Arthrobacter sp. ERGS1:01: one gene and its partner. Each later gene encodes a partner of the first gene's protein in a complex. Links are inferred from orthologs where the notes say so. Each region holds a gene or a part of one and is shown on either strand. Other genes may lie near its edges. The genes, in order: tig and rpsG.

Region 1 (7,380 bases):
AATCCTTCCTGGCCGCCTCGGGTGCCGCCGTCGTCGTGCGCGCCGGGCAGGCCGGCCGGGTCGTGGTGGGCGCGCCGAACCTGGACACCGCCGACGACCTGTCCGCGATCCTGAACCGCCGGGCCGGCAAGGGACCCGAGCGCCACTAGCCCCCACGTTTGGGTAGGCTTGTGTGGTCTGTACCCCAACAAATCTTTGAGAAGGACCACTCATGCGCGTTCACATTGCAACCGACCATGCCGGCATGGAGCTTAGCGCCCACCTCATCACCGCGCTGGCGGCCAAGGGGTACGAGATGATCGACCACGGGCCGCAGGCCTACGATGCCGAGGACGATTACCCGTCGTTCTGCATCAACGCGGCCTTGGCGGTCGTGGCGGACCAGGAAGCCGGCGTGGATGCGCTGGGCATCGTTTTGGGTGGTTCGGGCAATGGTGAGCAGATTGCCGCGAACAAGGTCAAGGGTGTACGTGCGGCGCTGGCCTGGAACCTGGATACGGCCAAGTTGGCCCGTGAGCACAACAACGCCAATGTGGTGGCCGTGGGCGGCCGCCAGCACAGCGTTGAGGAGGCCACCGAGCTGATCGAGGCGTTCCTGGCCGAGCCGTTCAGCGACGCCGAACGCCACGTGCGCCGCATCGGCAAGATCGCCACATACGAGACCACCGGCGTCGTAGTCGAGTAAGCAATGCCCGAGGGACATTCCGTGCACCGGCTGGCCCGCCAGTTCGGTGACGTTTTTGGGGCGGCAACGCTGGCGGTGAGCAGCCCGCAGGGGAAGTTCGCCGCCGGCGCCGCCCTCCTCGATGGCCAGGTGCTCGAACACGCCCAGGCGCACGGCAAGCAAATGTTCCTGTACTTCTCGCACGACCACGTCCTGCGGGTGCACCTGGGCCTCTACGGCGCCTGGGATTTTGGCGGCGACTCCACCTTCACGGGAGCCTCGAGCATCGGTGCTCCGCGCCGGGTTGGCGAACAGGAAATCGCCGATGATTCCGGCACTGGGGGAGTGGGCGGGTACACGGGCCCGCCCGAGCCCAAGGGCGCCGTCCGCGTCCGCCTGGTCTCCGAGCACGGCTGGGCCGACCTTCGCGGCCCCACGGCCTGCGAGGTGCTGGCGCCCGCGGAGGCTGCGGCCGTGCGGGCCAAGCTGGGACCGGACCCCCTGATCAACGCCGCAGGCGACGCGGACGAGTTTGTGCGGCGCATCCGCAAGAGCGGCACCGGTATCGGCCTGCAGCTGATGAAGCAGGATGTCCTGGCGGGCGTGGGCAATGTGTACCGGGCGGAGGTCCTGTTCCGGCTCGGCCTGGACCCCCAGCTGCCGGGCACGTCCCTGTCCGCCGACGAGGCGCAGGCGCTGTGGGCCGACGTCGTCGCGCTCATGAACGACGGCGTCCGGGACGGCAGGATCATCACGACCGAACTCGCGGACCGCCCTTCCGGGCTCGGCATCGCCGTTGGCCGGGCCTCAGGGTGGCGGGACGACGGCGGCGGCAGACCGGGAACGGCGTCGAGCGTCAACAGGGAAGTCCCGGTGGAGGACGCCCACTATGTGTACAAACGCAACGGCCTGCCGTGCAGGCACTGCGGCACGGTCATCGCCATGGCGGAACTCGGCGGTCGCAAACTGTATTGGTGCCCGAGCTGCCAAGGCTGAACGCCGGTGATCGAGACACCGGTGATCGAGCTTGTCGAGATCTCGACAAGCTCGATCACCGGCATTAACAAGAAAATCCCCGGCCAACAGGCCGGGGATTTCCATTTATTTCGGAGGGGGCGACGGGAATCGAACCCGCGTAATCAGTTTGGAAGACTGAGGCTTTACCATTAAGCTACGCCCCCATGTTTCCCGGCTTTCGGCCGAACAACTCCTCGATACTAGCAACGCGCACGGCGCGCCGCAAATCGAACGGGACGCCCCGGCACGGCCCGCGCCGGGCGGGGGTAATTGTGCATCCACGAACTTTTGCCCGTAGACTGTTGCGGGCACTACGGGGCGTAGCGTAGTGGCTAGCGCGCCTGCTTTGGGAGCAGGAGACCGCAGGTTCGAGTCCTGTCGCCCCGACTCAGCATTATCCGGTTCACGTTTGGTCAGTGACTGCCCATGTGCTGGTGCCTAACATCCACCAACAGACCATCAGGAGTACCACGCTGTGAAGAGCGCTGTCGAAAACCTCACGCCCACTCGGGTAAAGCTCAATGTTGAGGTTTCCTTTGAGGAATTGAAGCCCAGCATTGCCGAGGCTTATAAGACGATTGCCACACAGGTCCAGGTGCCTGGTTTCCGCAAGGGCAAGGTCCCCAACAAGCTGATCGATCAGCGCGTTGGCCGCGGCTACGTCTTGGAAACCGCCATCAACGAGGGCCTCAACGGCTGGTACCAGAACGCCGTTGTGGAAGCAGGCATCAGCCCGCTCAGCCGCCCCGAGGTTGAAATCACCGAAGTTCCGGACCCCACCGCCACCGACGGCGAACTGAAGTTCCACGTCGAGATCGACATCCGTCCGGAAATCGAACTGCCCGACTACGCCGGCATCGCCGTCGAGGTCGAAGCCGTTGAGGCAACCGACGCCGACACCGACAAGGCACTCGACGAGCTGCGCGGCCGCTTCGGCACGCTCAAGCCCGTTGACCGCCCCGCCGCCGACGGTGACTTCCTCACCATCAACATTGCCGCCAAGATCGACGGCGAAGAGGTTGACTCCGCGTCCGACCTGTCCTACCAGATCGGTGCGGGCAACATGCTCGACGGCCTGGACGAGGCAGCAACCGGCCTCTCCGCCGGCGAAGAAGCCATCTTCGAGACCAAGCTGGCCGGCGGCGAGCACGCCGGCGAAGCCGCACAGGTCACCGTGAAGGTCACCGCCGTCAAGGAGCGCGAGCTTCCCGAGGCAAACGACGACTTCGCCCAGCTGGCTTCCGAGTTCGACACCATCGCCGAACTCCGCGAGGACCTGGCCAAGCAGGCCGCCGACTCCAAGATCGTCGAGCAGGGTGTCGAGGCCCGCGACAAGGTCCTGGACAAGCTCGTTGAGCTCGTCGAGGTTCCGGTTCCGGATTCCGTGGTTGCCGAGCAGCTCGAGCAGCACTTCCGCCCGGAGAACTCCCACGGCGCCGAGGAGCACGACACCGAGGAGCACCGCGCCGAGGTCAAGGAAAACACCGAGCGTGCGTTCCGCAACGAGATCATCCTCGACGCTGTTGCCGAGAAGGAAGAAATCGGTGTCAGCCAGGCCGAGCTGATCGACTACATCGTCTCCTCCGCCAGCCAGTACGGCATGGACCCGAACCAGTTCGCGCAGATGCTCGACTCCTCGGGCCAGGTCAACATGATCGTTGGCGAAGTCCGCCGCCGCAAGGCACTGGCCGCCGTCCTGGCCAAGGCCGCCGTCAAGGACACCACCGGTGCCGACGTCGACCTGACCGACTTCGTCTCGGTTGCTTCAGAGGAAGAAGAAGTTGTCGCCGGCGAGGATGAGGTCATCGAGCCCACCGCAGTCGTGGATCCGGGCGAGGCCCGCATCTAATTTCCCCTCACAGGGAAAGCATGAACCACACCGTTGCCGGTTCCCCCCACGGGGAGCCGGCAACGGCTTTTTTGTGCCCAATTCACGGCGGGTCCGCGGCGGGACGCCATCCGTGCGCCGTCAGCGAACAGTACGGTTTTGCGAAACAAATCCGGGCCAAAAACGGCTACTGTCCAAGTAGTGAAGATTAGTGATGAGCCGCATTGGGCTGGGCGTTCCGGAAATTGCCGGACACGGTCATAGCCCAACGGATCGCACGAAGGAGAGGTAAGTCCACCATGGCACAGCACACCACACCGACGATGGCCAGCGCGGATCCGTCAGGTCAGGATCAGTACATCTACAACCGCCTGCTCAAGGAGCGCATCATCTGGCTGGGCTCGGAAGTCCGCGATGACAACGCCAACCTCATCTGCTCCCAGCTCCTGCTGCTCTCGGCAGAGGACCCGGAAAAAGACATCTACCTTTACATCAACTCTCCCGGCGGCTCCGTCACCGCCGGCATGGCCATCTACGACACCATGGAGTTCATCCCGAACGACGTCGTCACGGTCGCCACCGGCCTGGCCGCCTCGATGGGCCAGTTCCTGCTCTCCTCCGGGACCAAGGGCAAGCGCTACGCCACCCCCAACGCCCGCATCCTGATGCACCAGCCCTCCGGCGGCATTGGTGGCACGGCGTCTGACATCAAGATCCAGGCCGAACTGATCCTGCACATGAAGAAGGTCATGGCCGAGCTGACTGCCGAACAGACCGGCCAGCCCGTGGAAACCATCCTGAAGGACAATGACCGCGACAAGTGGTTCACCGCCCAGGAAGCACTGGAATACGGCTTCTTCGACAAGATCAGCCGCCACGCAGGAACCGTTGCCGGCGGCGGCGGAACCAACGCCAAGTAACGCCACGCCAAACGAATTTTCAGGAGCAAACACAATGACTTACAACTTTGGCAGCACAGCTTTTGGCCACACCGCCGGCAACCTGCCCAGCAGCCGCTACGTCCTCCCGCAGTTCGAGGAACGTACGCCCTACGGTTTCAAACGCCAGGACCCGTACACGAAGCTCTTCGAGGACCGCATCATCTTCCTCGGCGTGCAGGTTGACGACGCTTCCGCCGATGACGTCATGGCCCAGTTGCTGGTCCTTGAGGCCACCGACCCGGACCGCGACATCACCATGTACATCAATTCCCCCGGCGGATCGTTCACGGCCATGACGGCCATCTACGACACCATGCAGTTCATCCGTCCGGAAATCCAGACCGTCTGCCTGGGCATGGCGGCCTCCGCGGCCGCCGTGCTGCTGGCGGCCGGTGCTCCCGGCAAGCGCCTTGCACTGCCCAACAGCACGGTCATGATCCACCAGCCGTCGCTTTCGAGCGGCCAGGGTGGCCAGGCCTCCGACCTGGAAATCCAGGCCCGCGAGGTGCTGCGCATGCGCGAGTGGCTGGAGCAGACCTGGTCCAAGCACTCCAACCGTTCCGTCGAGGAGGTCCGCGCCGACATTGAGCGCGACAAGTTCCTCACCGCGGCCGAGGCGCTCGACTACGGCCTGGTCGACGAGGTCCTGAACTCCCGCAAGATCAAGCCGGCAGCCATCTCCCGCTAAGCAAAGCGGATTCCACGCCGGGGCGGCGCAGCATTTGTGCGCGGTCCCGGCGTTTGGCTTCCCGATATTGTCACCGGGTTGCCTTAGAGTATATGTAGTATGCGAAACGCGGCCGGCATGGCCGTTCCATTGGAATTATTGGCATGAATAACGGTCCGGGCACCCGCCCGGGTTGTTAATGGAAGGATGCACCCATGGCCAGGATGGGCGAAAGCACCGATCTGCTGAAGTGTTCCTTCTGCGGCAAGAGCCAAAAGCAGGTCCGCAAACTCATTGCCGGACCCGGTGTGTACATTTGCGATGAATGCATTGAACTGTGCAATGAAATCATCGACGAGGAACTGGCCGAGGTAGCCGACCTCGACGCCTTTGAACTGCCCAAGCCGCGGGAAATCTTCGACTTCCTGCAGGAGTACGTCATTGGCCAGGAACCGGCCAAGCGCTCCCTCGCGGTTGCCGTGTACAACCATTACAAGCGCATCCAGTCCGGCCACGCCGTGAAGTCCACCACCCTGGCCGGCGGCGTCCACGACGAGGTCGAGATCGCCAAGTCCAACATCTTGTTGGTGGGCCCCACAGGTTGCGGCAAGACCTACCTGGCCCAAACCCTGGCCCGCCGCCTGAACGTGCCGTTCGCCGTCGCCGATGCCACAGCGCTCACGGAGGCCGGCTATGTCGGTGAGGACGTGGAGAACATCCTCCTCAAGCTCATCCAGGCCGCCGACTTCGACGTCAAGAAGGCCGAACAGGGCATCATCTACATTGACGAGATCGATAAGATCTCCCGCAAGTCCGAGAACCCCTCGATCACCCGTGACGTCTCCGGGGAGGGCGTGCAGCAGGCGCTGCTGAAAATCCTCGAGGGCACTGTCGCCTCGGTTCCGCCGCAGGGCGGCCGCAAGCACCCGCACCAGGAATTCATCCAGATCGACACGACCAACGTGCTGTTCATCGTGGCCGGCGCCTTTGCCGGACTCGAGGACATCATCGGCGCCCGTGCCGGCAAGAAGGGCATCGGCTTCGGCGCCCCGCTGAGCGCCATCAAGCAAACCGAGGCAAGCTACGCCGACGTCATGCCCGAGGACCTGCTCAAGTTCGGCCTGATCCCCGAATTCATCGGCCGGCTCCCGGTCATCACCACGGTGACCCAGCTGGACCGCTCCGCGCTGATCCAGATCCTGACCGAACCCAAGAACGCGCTGATCAAGCAGTACCAGAAGATGTTCTCGCTGGACGGTGTTGAACTTGAGTTCGACGACGGCGCCCTTGCCTCGATCGCCGACCTCGCCTTGGCGCGCGGCACGGGGGCGCGCGGCCTGCGCGCCATCCTCGAAGAGGTGCTGCTGCCCGTCATGTTCGACCTCCCCAGCCGCGAAGACATCTCCACCGTGGTCATTACCGCCGACGTCGTGAACAAGCTGGCCGAGCCCAGCCTGATTCCCCACGAAGTGGTCGCGAAACGCCGGAACAAGTCCGCCTGATTCGCTGTTGAACAAAAGGTGAGGGCAACGCCCCACGCGATTTGCAGTGCCTGCGACGCAGTGTCAAGAACGCAATGCCAACAAGAGGAGACTTCCGTGTCTATAAATGCAGTGTCCGCCCCGGAGAAGGCAGACTTTTGGTTTGACCCGCAGTGCCCCTTCGCCTGGGTGACGTCCCGGTGGATCGGCGAGGTTGAAAAGGTCCGGAACATCTCCGTGGACTGGCACGTCATGAGCCTTTCAGTGCTCAACGAAGGCCGGGACGACCTCCCCGAAACCTACAAGGAAATGCTGGACAAGGGTTGGGGCCCGGTGCGCGTGATCATCGCCGCAGCGGCCGAGCACGGCAACCAGGTCATCAAGCCGCTCTACGACGCCATGGGCACCGAGATCCACAACAACGGCAACAAGGACCTGGGCGACGTCATTGCCAAGGCCCTGGCAGAGACCGGCCTGCCGGCAAGCCTCGCGGCTGCCGCAGACACCGATGCCAATGACCTCGCCCTGCGCGCAAGCCACCAGGACGGCATCAGCCGCGTTGGCCAGGACGTGGGCACCCCCGTGGTGGCCTTCAACGGCACCGCGTTCTTTGGCCCCGTCATCACCCGAATTCCGCGGGGCGAGGAAGCCGGCAAGCTGTGGGACGCCACCGTCACCCTGGCAAGCTTCCCGTACTTCTTCGAGATCAAGCGCAGCCGCACGGAGAGCCCGCAGTTCGACTAATACGGCACCCGAAGTACCCCCTGTGACGCGAAGGAAAG
Region 2 (7,355 bases), 1.3 Mb from region 1 along the record:
CCAGGGCCGGAAGAAGAACGGAATGGACGCCGAAGCCCTGATGGCGTCGGCCACCGGGATCTTGTCCGGGTCGATGCCAAGGAGCGGCTTGTAGTCCCAGGGCAGGCGCAGCATCAAGCCGCGTGAGACGTCGGAGACAATCACCACCAACCGGTACTGCTGTTCCGGGGGCAGTGCGCTCCCGGGGTCGTCGTCCTTCAGGTCCCCCCAGGTGTGGATGCCGTGGGCGGCCATGGTTGCCGAAATCCAGGTGTGCATGAACTCACCGGCGAACAGGCCCTCATGGATGAGCAGTCCCGAGACGTCGTCCAGTCCGGGGACGTGCTTGAGGAGCCCGGCCCGGTCCTCGAACCGGGAAAAGTCCAGCTGGTCCATGATGTCCTTCACCTGGCCGGCGGAGATGCCGGAGGCGAGGAAACCTGCCACGATGGCGCCGGCGGACGTGCCGGCAATTCGGTGGAATTCATAGGGATCGCTGTGTTCGGTGAGGGCCGTTACCGCGCCCACCAAACCGGAGCCTTTGACTCCGCCGCCTTCAAGAACTAGATCTGCATCGGCCATGACGCACCTGAGCTTTGCCTGTGTACCGCTCCACATAGGGGTGCTGGGCGGAGACCGGCGGGGTGTCCGCACGGCGTGGAGTACTTAGAGATTGCGCCCGGGGCCCCGTCCTGTCAAGGGGTTTGGGGCACGATTCGGTGCAAGGTGCCGCACCGTGGTAACGTAGTAGCTAATTGTTAGTGTGGCAGTGGATAAGAGTAATCACATTTGGCGCTTAGGCGGTAAAAGTGACTACGGGTCCGGGTTGTACGGTTCTTGTACAGCGAATGCCACATTTTTGCATGCCTAGGCGCTGTGAAGTCGCCAAGTCTGCGACTACCAGTAAAAGGCTCTTCCGCGGCGCATTGTTGGCCGGGGAAAGCGACACGAGAAGCATCTCGAGAAAACAACGGAGAACACGAAAGTGCCTACGATTAACCAGCTGGTCCGCAAGGGCCGGACACCCAAGGTCACAAAGACCAAGGCTCCCGCATTGAAGGGCAGCCCCATGCGTCGCGGCGTTTGCACGCGCGTTTACACCACCACCCCGAAGAAGCCGAACTCGGCTCTGCGTAAGGTTGCCCGCGTGCGCCTTAACGGTGGCGTGGAAGTTACCGCTTACATCCCCGGTGTAGGCCACAACCTCCAGGAGCACTCCATCGTGCTCGTTCGTGGAGGCCGTGTTAAGGACCTTCCCGGTGTTCGTTACAAGATCGTCCGTGGCGCATTGGATACCCAGGGCGTTAAGAACCGCAAGCAGGCTCGCAGCCGCTACGGTGCAAAGATGGAGAAGAAGTAATATGCCTCGCAAGGGTCCGGCCCCCAAGCGGCCGCTAGTTGTAGATCCCGTATACGGCTCCCCGTTGGTCACTCAGCTGATCAACAAGGTCCTCGTTGACGGTAAGAAGTCCACCGCAGAGCGCATCGTTTACGGCGCACTCGAGGGTGTACGCGAAAAGACCGGCGGCGATCCCGTTGCTGCTCTGAAGAAGGCCATGGAAAACATCAAGCCGAGCCTCGAGGTGAAGTCCCGCCGTGTTGGTGGCGCCACCTACCAGGTTCCGGTTGAGGTCAAGCCGGGCCGTCAGACTGCTCTGGCCCTGCGCTGGTTGGTTGGTTACTCGAAGGCTCGCCGCGAGAAGACCATGACCGAGCGTCTGCGCAACGAAGTTCTGGATGCCTCCAACGGCCTCGGTGCCGCTGTCAAGCGTCGCGAAGACACCCACAAGATGGCCGAGTCCAACAAGGCCTTCGCCCATTACCGCTGGTAACTAGAGCCTTACGATCGCTCGGCGGTGAACCCGCCGAGCGGTCGACCGCTCTTCTCTAGAAAAGGGAGAAAACGTGGCACAGGACGTGCTTACCGACCTTAACAAGGTCCGCAACATCGGCATCATGGCCCACATCGATGCTGGCAAGACCACTACGACTGAGCGCATCCTGTTCTACACGGGTGTGAACCACAAGATCGGCGAAACGCACGACGGTGCTTCGACGACTGACTGGATGGAGCAGGAAAAGGAACGCGGCATCACCATCACGTCTGCCGCCGTGACCTGCTTCTGGAACAAGAACCAGATCAACATCATCGACACCCCTGGCCACGTTGACTTCACGGTTGAGGTTGAGCGCTCCCTGCGTGTGCTCGATGGCGCCGTAGCCGTCTTTGATGGCAAGGAGGGTGTTGAGCCCCAGTCCGAGACCGTTTGGCGTCAGGCTGACAAGTACAACGTTCCGCGTATCTGCTTCGTCAACAAGATGGACAAGCTCGGTGCTGACTTCTACTTCACCGTAGACACCATCATCAACCGCTTGGGTGCCAAGCCGTTGGTCATGCAGCTGCCGATCGGCGTCGAGAGCGAATTCATCGGCGTCGTCGACCTGCTCACCATGAAGGCCTTCGTCTGGGCCGGTGACTCAAAGGGTGACGTCACCATGGGTGCCGCCTACGAAGTCCAGGAGATCCCCGCTGATCTTCAGGAAAAGGCTGAAGAGTACCGTGCGGCCCTCGTTGAGGCTGCCGCCGAGTCCTCCGAAGAACTCATGGAGAAGTACCTCGAGGGCGAAGAGCCTTCCATCGAGGAACTGAAGGCCGGCATCCGCAAGCTGACGGTCAACTCCGAGATCTACCCGGTCTTCTGTGGTTCCGCATTCAAGAACCGCGGCGTGCAGCCCATGCTCGACGCCGTTATCGACTTCCTGCCGAACCCCTTGGACGTTGGAGCGATGATCGGTCACGATCCCCGCGACGAGTCCATCGAGATCAAGCGCGAGCCGAGCGAAACCGAGCCGTTCTCGGCTTTGGCTTTCAAGATCGCAACGCACCCGTTCTTCGGCCAGTTGAACTTCATCCGCGTGTACTCCGGCAAGGTAACTTCCGGTACGCAGCTGCTGAACTCCACGAAGCAGAAGAAGGAACGTATTGGCAAGCTCTTCCAGATGCACGCCAACAAGGAAATGCCCGTAGATGAGATCCACGCAGGTCACATCTACGCAGTGATCGGCCTCAAGGACACCACCACCGGTGACACCTTGTGCGATCCGGCCAACCCGATCGTTCTCGAGTCGATGACCTTCCCCGAGCCCGTGATCTTCGTTGCCATTGAGCCGAAGACCAAGGGTGACCAGGAGAAGCTGTCCACGGCTATCCAGAAGCTCTCCGCTGAGGACCCGACGTTCACCGTCAACCTCAACGAGGACACCGGCCAGACCGAAATTGGCGGCATGGGCGAGCTCCACCTGGACATCCTGGTGGACCGCATGCGTCGCGAATTCAACGTTGAAGCCAACGTTGGCAAGCCGCAGGTTGCGTACCGCGAAACCATCAAGCGTGGCGTAGCCAAGCACGACTACACGCACAAGAAGCAGACCGGTGGTTCAGGTCAGTTCGCTAAGATCCAGATCGCCATTGAGCCCCTGGATACTGCCGAAGGTGCAATGTACGAGTTCGACAACAAGGTTACCGGTGGCCGTGTTCCTCGCGAATACATCCCCAGCGTTGACCAGGGCATCCAGTCCGCACTGCCTGACGGCGTGCTGGCCGGTTACCCGATGGTTGGCATCAAGGCCACGCTGCTTGACGGTGCGTCCCACGATGTTGACTCTTCCGAAATGGCCTTCAAGATCGCCGGTCGCATGGCGTTCAAGGAAGCCGCTCGGATGGCCAACCCGGTTCTGCTCGAACCGTTGATGGAAGTTGAAGTCCGCACCCCTGAGGAATACATGGGTGAAGTTATCGGTGACATCAACTCCCGTCGTGGTCAGATGCAGTCCATGGAGGACGCAAGCGGCGTCAAGGTCATCAAGGCCCTGGTTCCCCTGTCCGGCATGTTCGGCTACATCGGTGACCTGCGGTCCAAGACCCAGGGTCGTGCCGTGTACTCGATGAAGTTCGACAGCTACTCTGAGGTCCCGAAGGCAGTAGCCGACGAGATCATCCAGAAGGCCCGCGGCGAATAGTCGCACTTTTGCTTGGCGTCTGTTCCGGCCGTAGGCTGGAACAGACGCCGGCAGCTAGCAATTTCTTAAATATAAAAAGCCCCCAGTAGACTTACTACGGTTTTAGTGACGAAAAGCGTCGCTAGAGAGTAAGTCATCTGAAACGTTCTAGGAGGAACCCGTGGCAAAGGCAAAGTTCGAGCGGACCAAGCCGCACGTTAACATCGGCACCATCGGTCACGTTGACCATGGTAAGACCACGTTGACGGCTGCCATTTCCAAGGTACTGTACGACAAGTACCCGACACTCAACGAGCAGCGTGATTTCAGCTCCATCGACTCGGCTCCCGAGGAGAAGCAGCGCGGTATCACGATCAACATCTCCCACGTTGAGTACCAGACCGAGAAGCGCCACTACGCACACGTAGACGCCCCCGGTCACGCTGACTACATCAAGAACATGATCACCGGTGCTGCCCAGATGGACGGCGCTATCCTGGTGGTTGCTGCGACTGACGGCCCGATGGCCCAGACTCGCGAGCACGTTCTGTTGGCCCGCCAGGTTGGTGTCCCCTACCTGCTGGTCGCACTGAACAAGTCCGACATGGTTGATGACGAAGAACTTCTCGACCTGGTCGAGATGGAAGTTCGCGAACTGCTCTCCTCGCAGGGCTTCGACGGCGACGAGGCACCCGTTGTGCGCGTTTCCGGCCTGAAGGCTCTGGAAGGCGATCCCGTATGGGTCAAGTCCGTTGAGGACCTGATGGATGCAGTGGACAACAACGTTCCGGACCCGATCCGCGACAAGGACAAGCCGTTCCTGATGCCGGTTGAAGATGTCTTCACCATCACCGGTCGTGGAACTGTTGTGACGGGCCGCGCCGAGCGTGGAACCCTTCAGATCAACTCCGAGGTCGAGATCGTCGGTATCCGTCCGGTCCAGAAGACCACGGTTACCGGTATCGAAATGTTCCACAAGCAGCTCGACGAGGCATGGGCCGGCGAGAACTGTGGTCTGCTGCTGCGCGGTATCAAGCGCGAAGACGTAGAGCGTGGACAGGTCATCGTGAAGCCGGGTTCCATCACCCCGCACACCGACTTCGAAGCCAACGTCTACATCCTGGCCAAGGACGAGGGCGGGCGTCACAACCCGTTCTACTCGAACTACCGCCCGCAGTTCTACTTCCGCACCACGGATGTTACCGGCGTCATCACCCTGCCCGAGGGCACGGAAATGGTTATGCCTGGCGACAACACCGAAATGACTGTCGCGCTGATCCAGCCGATCGCCATGGAAGAAGGCCTCGGCTTCGCTATCCGCGAGGGTGGCCGCACCGTTGGTTCAGGCCGTGTCACCAAGATCATCAAGTAATTAATTACTTAGATCGCTAGGAAAGCCCCCCAGCTTCGGCTGGGGGGCTTTTCTGTGTCCAAGGTGGCGGCCGGGCCGGCGTTTTTCCGTCCGGCTATCCGTCCCGTCGGCCGCGGGCGGCCTCGGGTCCTCCTTTACGCCGGACTACAAAAAACGCCGGCCCGGCCTCATCCGTGGTCGAGCCCAATGGTCGACAGCCTAACTCCGCTCCCGGGCGAGTGCCTGGAACATCCGGAACGAGTCCTTGGGCGTGCGAGCCAGGGTGTCAAAGTCCACGTGGACCAGGCCAAATCGCTGCGAGTATCCGGCAGCCCACTCAAAGTTGTCCAGCAGGGACCACGCGTAGTAGCCGCGCAGGTCCAGGCCCTCGGCCCGGCCGCCGGGTTTGACGGCGTCGAGCGCGGCACTGAGGTGTTGGACCAGGTACTCCACCCGGCGGGAGTCGTGGACTGCGCCGTCAGGGGAGAGCGAATCCTCGAAACTGGCGCCGTTCTCGGTGATGTACACGGGCGGAAGGGCACTGCCGTACCTGTCCCGCATCTGGGCCAAGGCGGTGCCGAAGTGTGCCGGTGCCACGGGCCAGCCGAAACCCGTGGAGGGGTATTCCGGCCAATCAGCAAGGTGGAACGGCAGCTGTGCCATGGCCGGGGCTGAGCCGTCCGGATTTTCACCGCCACCGGCCCCGGCGCCCACCCGGGTGGGTGCATAGTAGTTCAGGCCGTAGAAATCCAGTGGCGCCGAGATCGCCGCAAGGTCGGCCGCCGGGACGTCCAATAGGGGTGCAAACATGTCGGCCACCAGCTCCGGCACTTGCGGATAGTGGCCCAGCAGTACGGGATCGGCAAAGATCCTGTTGTGCAGGATGTCAAAGAGCCCCGCATACGCGACGTCCTCGAGGTTATCCGGATCCGCCGGAACCACGGGGGAGTGGACGTTGGTGATTCCCACCCCGCCGCTCACCCCGGCACTCCGGAGCGCCTGGACCGCAAACCCGTGTGCCAGCAATTGGTGGTGGGCCGTGGGCAGCGCATCGAAAAGCAGGGACTTGCCGGGTGCATGGACGCCCAGGCCATAGCCGTTGAGCGTTACTGTCGCCGGCTCGTTGATGGTGACCCACTTGTCCACGCGGTCGCCAAGCCGGCCGCCCACCAGGGATGCGTAGTCGCCGAAGCGTTCGGCGGTGGCACGGTTCAGCCAGCCGCCCGCCTGCTCCAACGGCAGGGGAGTGTCCCAGTGGTACAGCGTGGCCATGGGTTTGATACCGGCGGCCAGCAAGGCGTCCACCAGATGGTCGTAAAAGTCCAGGCCCCGGGGGTTTGCGGCTCCCGCACCGTCGGGGACGATCCGGGGCCAGGCAATGGAGAACCTGTAGGCGTCGATGCCCAGGTCCTTCATGAGTGCCACATCCTCGGCCACCCGGTGGAAGTGGTCGCAGGCGATGTCGGCGGTGTCGCCGTTGAGGATGTTTCCCGGCCCCGCAGTGAAGGCGTCCCAGCCGCTGGGCCCGCGACCGGCGTCGTGCACGGCGCCCTCAATCTGGAAGGCCGCCGTCGCCACGCCCAACTCAAAGCCGGAGGGCAGCTCGGCTGCCAACCATCTGCCCAATTCCTCCGCCGTTGCCTTCATCGAACACCTTTCACTTGAGCCACTGCCAATGCCCCGGCAAGCGCCGTGAGCCCGGAAACCACAAACAGCAAGGTGAAACCGCCGGCGGCACCCACCAGCAGGGCGCCCAGCATGGGGGCGAACGCCTGCGGCACCGTCAGGGCAATGTTCATGATGCCCAGGTCCTTGCCGCGGGAGAGCTGGTCCGGCAGGACCTCCGTGGCCAGCGCCTGGTCGACGGAGAGGAAGCAGCCGTAACCGAGCCCCAGCAGGCCGGCCGCGACGATGGCGGCGTCGAAGCTGGGCACGAACGCCAGGATCAGGGCCGCGGCGGCTTGCAGCACGGAGGAGATGAACACGAAGGTGCGGCGGTTGCCGAGCCGGTCGGAGAGCCGGCCCA

Evidence for each region.
Region 2: the proteins of tig (region 1) and rpsG are in contact, whole or in part, in a crystal structure (PDB 3GTY), measured with the Thermotoga maritima proteins. The link is inferred for Arthrobacter sp. ERGS1:01 from one-to-one orthologs. Residues at the interface, in WP_004081061.1 of Thermotoga maritima: Glu122, Val124, Val129, Leu130, Tyr133, Glu188, Gly259, Ile262, Tyr263, Glu266, Ser270, Glu273, Gln274, Glu277, Arg308, Gln311, Ile312, Ser315, Tyr316, Glu325, Arg329, Arg336, Leu363, Phe366, Trp367, Arg373, Leu377, Arg381, Leu384, Glu387; in WP_004081843.1 of Thermotoga maritima: Lys34, Lys52, Lys55, Glu59, Arg62, Gln63, Glu66, Asn67, Lys69, Val71, Arg95, Ala109, Lys110, Lys111, Gly112, Arg113, Pro114, Glu117, Glu121, Ile124, Ala125, Tyr127, Asn128, Asn129, Thr130, Gly131, Lys135, Asp139, Arg142, Met143.

Annotation. Positions count from the first base shown.
Region 1 is NZ_CP012479.1:2,014,318-2,021,697, reverse strand. The notes cover bases 1,363-4,343. They hold tig (trigger factor), read left to right. Parts: upstream 1,363-2,156; coding sequence 2,157-3,530; downstream 3,531-4,343. Other genes in these bases: AL755_RS12985 (ATP-dependent Clp protease proteolytic subunit), read left to right, coding at 3,809-4,343; AL755_RS13005 (Fpg/Nei family DNA glycosylase), read left to right, coding at 1,363-1,660. In the rest of the region: AL755_RS13015 (hypothetical protein), read left to right, coding at 1-149; AL755_RS13010 (ribose-5-phosphate isomerase), read left to right, coding at 212-685; more of AL755_RS13005, read left to right, coding at 689-1,362; more of AL755_RS12985, read left to right, coding at 4,344-4,429; AL755_RS12980 (ATP-dependent Clp protease proteolytic subunit), read left to right, coding at 4,464-5,138; ATP-dependent Clp protease ATP-binding subunit ClpX, read left to right, coding at 5,333-6,619; AL755_RS12970 (mycothiol-dependent nitroreductase Rv2466c family protein), read left to right, coding at 6,716-7,342. UniProt on the Bacillus subtilis protein: Involved in protein export. Acts as a chaperone by maintaining the newly synthesized protein in an open conformation. Functions as a peptidyl-prolyl cis-trans isomerase.
Region 2 is NZ_CP012479.1:3,268,893-3,276,247, reverse strand. The notes cover bases 120-3,075. They hold rpsG (30S ribosomal protein S7), read left to right. Parts: upstream 120-1,340; coding sequence 1,341-1,811; downstream 1,812-3,075. Other genes in these bases: fusA (elongation factor G), read left to right, coding at 1,885-3,075; rpsL (30S ribosomal protein S12), read left to right, coding at 965-1,339; AL755_RS18820 (patatin-like phospholipase family protein), read right to left, coding at 120-561. Also shown: more of AL755_RS18820, read right to left, coding at 1-119; more of fusA, read left to right, coding at 3,076-3,999; tuf (elongation factor Tu), read left to right, coding at 4,160-5,350; AL755_RS18795 (GH1 family beta-glucosidase), read right to left, coding at 5,549-6,976; AL755_RS18790 (MFS transporter), read right to left, coding at 6,973-7,355.